Regions from separate parts of the Cellulomonas sp. Marseille-Q8402 genome, predicted to be linked through region 1. Evidence: predicted binding sites of a transcription regulator. Region 1 holds the regulator's gene; the other holds the start of a gene.

Evidence for each region. The regulator HrcA, encoded in region 1, represses chaperone genes, less so after heat shock. The targets are predictions, from matches to a motif close to TTNGCACTCGNNNNNNNCGAGTGCNAA.
Region 2: groL (chaperonin GroEL) is a predicted target of HrcA. The motif match lies at 2,276-2,302, and genes of this name have one in related genera.

The regions. Positions count from the first base shown of each region.
Region 1 is NZ_CBCPLX010000002.1:1,370,729-1,374,935, reverse strand. Features, by position in the region: gene dnaJ (molecular chaperone DnaJ) at 1-1,051, opposite strand, end outside; gene hrcA (heat-inducible transcriptional repressor HrcA) at 1,146-2,180, opposite strand; gene ACWPWW_RS17255 (MFS transporter) at 2,236-3,747, opposite strand; gene ACWPWW_RS17250 (DUF3097 domain-containing protein) at 3,797-4,207, shown strand, end outside.
Region 2 is NZ_CBCPLX010000002.1:626,543-630,749, reverse strand. Features, by position in the region: partial or broken gene ACWPWW_RS13945 (DUF4031 domain-containing protein) at 1-239, shown strand, start outside; gene groL (chaperonin GroEL) at 485-2,113, opposite strand; gene ACWPWW_RS13935 (glycoside hydrolase family 15) at 2,378-3,667, shown strand; gene ACWPWW_RS13930 (cold-shock protein) at 3,739-3,942, opposite strand; gene ACWPWW_RS13925 (LytR C-terminal domain-containing protein) at 4,064-4,207, opposite strand, start outside.

The DNA of each region.
Region 1 (4,207 bases):
CGCGCAGCACGGCGAGCTGGCGCAGCAGCTCGGTCTGCTGCTCGTCCAGCTGCGTGGGGACCTGGACGTCGACGTGCACGTGCAGGTCGCCGCGGCCGCCGGCGTGCAGGTGGCCGACGCCGAGCCCGCGGAGCGTGACGACCTGGGCCGGCTGGGTGCCGGGGCGCAGGTCGACCTCCTGCGGGCCGTCGAGGGTGTCCAGCGTGAGCACGGTGCCCAGCGCGGCGGCGGTCATCGGGACCGGCAGCGTGCAGTGCAGGTCGTCGCCCTCGCGGATGAACGTGTCGTGGCGGCGCTCGCGCACCTCCAGGTAGATGTCGCCGGCCGGGCCGCCGGCGGGGCCGACCTCGCCCTGCGCGGTGAGCTTGATCCGGGTGCCGGTGTCGACGCCCGCCGGGACGTCGACCTCGAGCGTGCGACGGGAGCGGACGCGGCCCTCGCCGGCGCACTCGGTGCAGGGCTCGGGGATGACGGTGCCGAAGCCGTGGCACGCGGCGCACGGCTGGGACGTCATGACCTGGCCGAGGAACGAGCGCGCGACCCGCTGGACGGTGCCGCGGCCGCCGCAGACGTCGCAGGTGCGCGGCGACGTGCCCGGGCGGCAGCAGGAGCCGTCGCAGGTCGGGCACACGACGGCGGTCTCGACGGGCACCTCGCGGTGCGTGCCGAAGGTCGCCTCCGCCAGGTCGATGTCGAGCCGGACCAGGGCGTCCTGGCCGCGGCGTGCCCGCGGGATGGGGCCGCGCTGCGCGGCGCCGCCCGCGGCCGCGCCGAAGAACGTCTCGAAGATGTCCTGGAAGCCGAAGCCCGCGCCGCCGCCCATGCCGCCACCGGGCGAGGACGGGTCGGCGCCCATGTCGTACATCCGGCGCTTCTCGGGGTTCGACAGCACGTCGTAGGCCCGGGACACGTCCTTGAACCTGTCCTCGGAGCCGGCCTCCGCCCCGGCGACGTCCGGGTGCAGCTCGCGCGCGAGCCGCCGGTACGCCTTCTTGATCTGCTCGGGCGTGGCGTCGCGCTCGACGCCGAGGACCTCGTAGTAGTCGCTCACTCGTCACTTCCTGTGCGGGTCGGTCGCGCGCGTCGACGCGGGTCGGGGTTGCCTGCTGAACGTGCGCGGGCGCCCGGAGGTGCCCAGCAGCCGCTCATCCGGCGAGGATCCGGGACAGGTACCGCGCGACGGCGCGCACCGTCGCGATGGTCCCGGGGTAGTCCATGCGCAGGGGGCCGACGGAGCCGATCCGGGCGACCGCGGCACCGCCGCCGTCGTCCGGGCCGCCGTACCCGGTGGTCACGAAGCTGGTCTCGACGAGCCCCTCGTGCTGGGTCTCGCGGCCGATCCGGACGGAGACCGCGGCCTCGTCCTCGGACATCTCGGTGAACAGGCGCAGCAGGACGACCTGCTCCTCGAGCGCCTCGAGCACCGGGCTGATGGTGCGGGCGAAGTCGGTCCCGCCGCCCCGGACCAGGTTGGCGGTGCCGGCCAGCACGACCCGCTCCTCGCTCTCGCGGGCGAGCGTGTCCTCCACGACCTGGACCACGGCGCGCACCAGCGGCGCGTCGGCGGGCAGGAAGTCGTCGGACAGGTCGGACAGGACGGCGTCCAGCTCGGCCAGCCGGCGACCGGCCGCGGCGGCGTTCAGCCGCGCGCGCAGCCGGGACACGACGGCGACGTCCAGGGTGTCCGCGAGCTCGAGGGTGCGCTGCTCCACGCGCCCGTGGTCGGTGATGATCACGACGAGCAGGTGCCGCTCCCCGACCGGGACGAGCTCGACGTGCCGCAGCGCGGTCCGCCGCAGCGACGGGTACTGCACGACCGCGACCTGGTGCGTCAGCTGCGCGATCAGCCGGACGGAGCGGTCGACGACGTCGTCCAGGTCGACCGCGTCCTCCATGAACGTCTCGATCGCGCGGCGCTCGGGCGCGGACAGCGGCTTCACGGTCGCGAGGCGGTCGACGAACAGCCGGTACCCCATGTCCGTCGGCACGCGGCCGGCGGACGTGTGCGGCTGCACGATGTAGCCGGACTCCTCGAGCGCGGCCATGTCGTTGCGGATCGTCGCGGGCGACACCCCGAGGGAGTGCCGCTCCACGAGCGCGCGCGAGCCGACGGGCTCCCGCGTGGCGACGTAGTCCTCCACGATCGCCCGCAGCACGTCCAGCCTGCGGTCCTCGCTCATCGCCACCTCCCGACGTCCGGATCCTGCTGGCACTCGATCGAACCGAGTGCCAATTCTACGCGTCCGCCGGCGTGCGCGCGGCGTCCCGCCGCCGCGCGACCAGGTCGACGACCCCGATGACGAGCGCCACGGACACCAGCACCACGGTGATCAGCAGTGCCCGGCCGGCCGCCGCGCTGCCCGCCAGCCCGGACGTGAGCGCCGAGTAGTACGTCGACAGCGCCACGGCGACACCCAGCGCCGACCCCACGCGCTGCCCGACCTGCAGCATGCTGCCCGCCACCCCGGCCCGGTCCAGCGGCACCCGCGCGAGGGTGAGCGTCTGGTTCGGCGCGATCACCAGCCCGCTGCCCGCCCCGGTGACCAGCTGCGTCGCCGCCACCGCGAACCCGACCCCCGGCGGGTCCACCAGCCGGATGGCGATGTCGGTCCCGATCAGCCCGACGACGACCATCGCGAGCCCGACCACGACGACGGCCCGGCCGTGGGTCGCGACCAGCCGCCCGGACTGCTGGGCCGCGACGGCCGACGCGATCGCGAACGGCATGCCGACCAGCCCCGCCTGCAGCGGCGTGAACCCCGCGATCTGCTGCAGGTACAGCGTGGTGACGAGGAACACGGCCGTGAACCCCGCGAAGTACGCCATGCCGAGCAGCGCGCCGTTGCGGAACGACGGCTCCCCGATCACGCGCGGGTCGAGCACGGCAGCGCCCGTCCGGCGCTGGTAGCCGCGCTCCCAGAGCACGGTGGCGACCGCGAGCACCGCGGCGACGGCCAGCCACCACCACCGCGTCGGGTCGTCGCCGCCCTCGCCCGTCGTCGTGACGAACGGCACCATCACCGCGGCGGTGGCCAGGGCGATGAGCGCCAGCCCGGGCACGTCCAGCCGCGGCCGCCCGTTCGGGCCGAGCACGCCCCGCGGGGCGCCCGGCGCCCGCCGCGGCAGGAACCGCACCGCGAACGGCAGCACCACCGCGATCACCGGCACGTTGACGAAGAACACCCACCGCCAGCCGTGCTCGGCGCCCGCCACCTGGATGATCAGCCCGCCGAGCAGCGGACCGAGCGCGGTGGACACCCCGATCGTCGCGCCGAAGTACCCGAAGGCCTTGCCGCGCTCGGGCCCGGAGAACAGCTGCTGGATGGTGCCGACCACCTGCGGGTTCAGCAGGCCCGCGCTGACGCCCTGCAGCAGCCGCATCCCGGCCAGCACCTCGTCCGACGGCGCCAGCCCGGCACCCAGGCTGGTCAGCGCGAAGCCGGTGAGCCCGATCAGGAACAGCGCACGCCGGCCGCGCGCGTCGCCCAGGCGGCCGGCGGGGACCAGCACCAGCCCGAACGCCAGCGTGTACCCGGCGACGATCAGCTGCAGCTGGCTGGCGCCCGCGTCGAGGCTGCGCTCGATGGACGGCAGCGCCACGTTGACGATGGAGACGTCGAGCATCGTGATGAACCCGATCGCCAGGCAGACCCCGAGGGCCCGCCAGCGGTGCGGGTCGGGCTCGGGGCGGTCGCCCGGCGCGGGGGCGGAGGAGGCGGAGGGGTGCTGCGCGGGGCTCGACGTCACCGTCGTGTCGTACCACGGCGGCGCCGGGTCGGCACCTAGGCTGCCGCGCGTGACCGACCGCTACGGACCCGACGTGCTCGCCGCCGCCTCCCCCCGCACGCACCGCCGACCGACCTCGACGCCCGTCCCCGCCGACCGCGGGCTCGTCGTCGAGGAGGTCACCACCGGCTGGGTCGGTGCCGTGGTCCGCGTCGAGAAGTCCGGCGGCGAGCACGTCGTCGTGCTGGAGGACCGGCACGGCAAGACCCGCACCTTCCGGCTCGGGCCGGGGTTCTGGGTGGACGGCAAGCCGGTCGAGCTCACGGCGCCGAAGGCCGCCCCGGCGCAGACCGGCCCCCGGCGCACCGCGTCGGGGTCGCTCGTGGCCGCCGACCAGCGCGCCCGGGTCGCCATCGGCAGCCGGATCTGGGTCGAGGGCAAGCACGACGCCGAGCTCGTCGAGAAGGTCTGGGGCGACGAC
Region 2 (4,207 bases), 740 kb from region 1:
CGGCCGGTTCTGGTCGCACCTGGTCAGCGACACCTCGCTCGCGGAGCTGCACGCCTTCGCCGAGCGCGCCGGGCTCCCCCGCCGCGCCTTCGACCTGGACCACTACGACGTCCCCGACGAGCGGCACGCCGACCTCGTCGCGCTGGGCGCCGAGCCGGTGACGGCCGGCGAGCCTCATCCGCCGCCTCCGCGCGAGCGGCCTGCGGATCCCGGCCCACGCCCGCCCCCGCCACCACTGACCCCCTGCCCCCGCACGGCCTCGCGCCGGGTCGGGTCGGGTCGGGTTGCCGAGACGACACTCCGCGCCTGTGCGCGCGCCCGGAGCGGCCGGCGCGAGCTGCCATCTCGACGGAGGCACCCCGCGAGCGCCGTCCCGGGCAGCGGCGCGGGCGCGGCGTCCCGGGACGACGACGGGCCGGACACCCTGGGGTGTCCGGCCCGTCGTCGTGCGGGTGCGGGGCTCAGCGCCCCGCGCGCGGCTGGATCAGAAGTCCATGCCGCCCATGCCGCCGTCGGCACCCGGGCCGGCCGGAGCGGCCTTCTCGGGCTTGTCGGCGACGACCGCCTCCGTGGTGAGGAACAGCGCCGCGATGGACGACGCGTTCTGCAGCGCGGAGCGGGTGACCTTGACCGGGTCGTTGACGCCGGCGGCCAGCAGGTCCTCGTACACGCCGGTCGCGGCGTTCAGGCCGTGACCGGACGGGAGGTTGCGGACCTTCTCCGCCACGACGCCGCCCTCGAGGCCGGCGTTGATGGCGATCTGCTTCAGCGGCGCGTCGATCGCGATGCGCACGATCTGCGCACCGGTCGCCTCGTCGCCCTCGAGCTCGAGCGTCGCGAAGGCCTTCTCGCCGGCCTGGATGAGGGCCACGCCACCACCGGCGACGATGCCCTCCTCGACGGCCGCCTTGGCGTTGCGCACGGCGTCCTCGATGCGGTGCTTGCGCTCCTTGAGCTCGACCTCGGTCGCCGCGCCGGCCTTGATGACGGCGACGCCGCCGGCCAGCTTGGCGAGGCGCTCCTGGAGCTTCTCGCGGTCGTAGTCCGAGTCCGAGTTCTCGATCTCGGCGCGGATCTGGTTGACGCGGCCCTGGATCTGGGCGGCGTCGCCGGAGCCCTCGACGATGGTGGTCTCGTCCTTGGTGACGACGATCTTGCGCGCCTGGCCGAGGACCTCGAGGCCCACGGTGTCGAGCTTCAGACCGACGGTCTCGGACACGACCTGGCCACCGGTGAGGATCGCCATGTCCTGCAGCATCGCCTTGCGGCGGTCGCCGAAGCCGGGCGCCTTGACGGAGACCGACTTGAAGGTGCCGCGGATCTTGTTGACGACGAGCGTGGCCAGGGCCTCGCCCTCGACGTCCTCGGCGACGATGAACAGCGGCTTGCCCGACTGGATGACCTTCTCCAGCAGCGGCAGCAGGTCCTTGACGTTCGAGATCTTCGACTCGACGAGCAGCACGTAGGCGTCCTCGAGGACGGCCTCCTGGCGCTCCGGGTCGGTCACGAAGTACGCCGACAGGAAGCCCTTGTCGAAGCGCATGCCCTCCGTGAGCTCGAGCTCCAGGCCGAGGGCGTTGGACTCCTCGACCGTGATGACGCCCTCCTTGCCGACCTTGTCCAGCGCCTCGGCGATGAGCTCGCCGATCGCGGTGTCGCCGGCGGAGATCGACGCGGTGGCGGCGATCTGCTCCTTGGTCTCGATCTCCTTCGCCTGCTCGAGCAGGGCGGCGGTGACGGCCTCGACGGCCTTCTCGATGCCGCGCTTGAGGGCGATGGGGTTGGCGCCGGCGGCGACGTTGCGCAGGCCCTCGCGCACGAGCGCCTGGGCGAGCACGGTGGCGGTGGTGGTGCCGTCACCCGCGACGTCGTCCGTCTTCTTGGCGACCTCCTTGACGAGCTCCGCGCCGATCTTCTCGAACGGGTCCTCGAGGTCGATCTCCTTGGCGATGGAGACGCCGTCGTTGGTGATCGTGGGGGCGCCCCACTTCTTGTCCAGGACGACGTTGCGGCCCTTGGGGCCCAGGGTGACCTTGACGGTGTCGGCGAGGACGTTGAGTCCACGCTCGATGCCGCGACGGGCCTCCTCGTTGAAGGCAATGATCTTGGCCATGGGGCTATCGATCCTTCACTGTGGCTCGTGGTTCGGCCGGTCGGTGCCCGCGACGGACGGCCGCGCCGCTGCGACGGTCATGTCCCGTCGTGCGGCGGACCTCACCGGATCGGCCTCGCTTCTCATTCTGTCACTCTCGACCCGAGAGTGCTAAGTCCATGGTTAGCACTCGACCTGGGTGAGTGCAAGACGCTCCACTCCCGGCGAACGCGCGCGGGGTCCCGCCGACCGGGCGCGCCCAGCCCGGCCCGCTAGCCTGCCGGGATGTCCGCCCGCACCGCTGCCGTCGCCGCCACGCTCGTCGTGGTCGCCGGCGGGCTGATCGCCTGGGGTGCGACGGGACCCGCGACCGCGACCATCGACCTGTACGCCGAGGGCGTCGTCGCCACCCCCGACGGCCCGGAGTCGGTCCCGGCCGGCACGACCCCGGTCCTGCACGCCGGCACGCGCGTCGTGGACGACCCCGGCAGCACCGCGGACGACCGGCTCGCCGAGGAGCAGCGCGCCTGGCTGGCGGCCGGCACCGTGCCCGGGGCCGGCGGCCCGTACGCGGACCTGGTGGCCGACGCGCTGCTGGACCTGCGGACGCTGGTGCTGGACGACGGGGCCGCCGTGGCCGCGTGGACGCCGCACTGGCGCTACGTGTGGCCGCGCGACGCCTCGTTCGTCGCCGTCGCGCTCGCCCGCACGGGGCACCTCGACGACGCGCTGGAGATCCTGGACTTCCTGGCCGGCGTGCAGGCCGCGGACGGGTCGTTCCAGGCGCGCTACCTGGCGGACGGGTCGGGCGGCGTGCCGGACGACCGCGCCGCGCAGACGGACGGGACCGGCTGGGTGCTGTGGGCCGCGGCCGAGGTCGTGGCCGCCGCGGGACCCGAGGAGGAGCTCGCGACCGCCGAGCACCTGGCCCCGATGATCCGGCGCGCGGCCGACGGCGCCGTCGCGCTCGTCGCCGGCGACGGCCTGCCGGCGGCCTCCCCGGACTACTGGGAGCGCCCCGAGCGGGAGCTGACGCTCGGCACCGTCGCGCCGCTGCTCGCGGGCCTGGAGTCGGCCGGCGCGGTGCTCACCCTGCTGCGGGACGACGCGGCGGCCGCGGACGCCCGGGACGCGGCGGTGCGGACGCGTGCGGCGGTGGAGCGGGAGTTCGGCGACGCGACGGCGTACGGCCGGTACGCGGACGGGGCGGTGGCGGACGCGGCGAGCGCGTTCACCCTTCCGCCGTTCCAGCCGACGCCGCTCGCCGGCGCGACGGACGCGTGGCTCGCCTCGGCCGACGCCATGGCGCGGCCCGCCGGTGGGCTGGCGCCGGGTGCGGGCTGGCGGCAGGACGGCATCTCGTGGACGCCCCAGACGTCGCTGTACGCCCTGACCGCGGCCACGAACGGCTTCGACGCGGACGCGCGGGCACGGCTGGACTGGCTGGACGCCCACCGGACCACGATGGGCGCGCTGCCGGAGAAGGTGCTGGCCGACGGCTCCCCCGCGGCGGTGGCGCCGCTCGCGTGGACCGCCGCGTGCGTGGTGCTCGCGGTCACCGCCCTGGAGGGCTGAGACCGCCGGTACGGGCCGAGGCCGGGACCTGCGGGGCCGCGCCGTGACGGCCGCGACCCCGCACGCCGGTCTCAGAGCGGGCGGACCTGCTCCGCCTGCGGGCCCTTGGTGCCCTGCCCGACCTCGAACTCGACCGACTGCCCCTCCTCGAGGCTGCGGTACCCGCTCGACTGGATGGCGCTGAAGTGGACGAACAGGTCCTGACCGCCGTCGGCCGGGGTGATGAACCCGAAGCCCTTCTCGGCGTTGAACCACTTGACGGTGCCCTGCGGCATGCGGTGCTCCTGAAGACGGCGTGACTGGTCACCGCGGGTGGCCGAGATCCCCCCGGGTGGCCGGAGGGCGGTCACCGCGACGCGGCCGACACTAGCGGCGCCCTCCCACCTGCGGAAGGGGTCAGTTCGCGAAGTCGCGGAGCAGCAGGACGACGACGCCGTCCGGCGCCACCTCCGCGGACTCGACCACGTCCGTGATCCCGAGCGTCGAGGCGACCTGCTGGGCGGTCGCCGCGAGGTCGGCGTTCGCGTAGAACACGGTCGT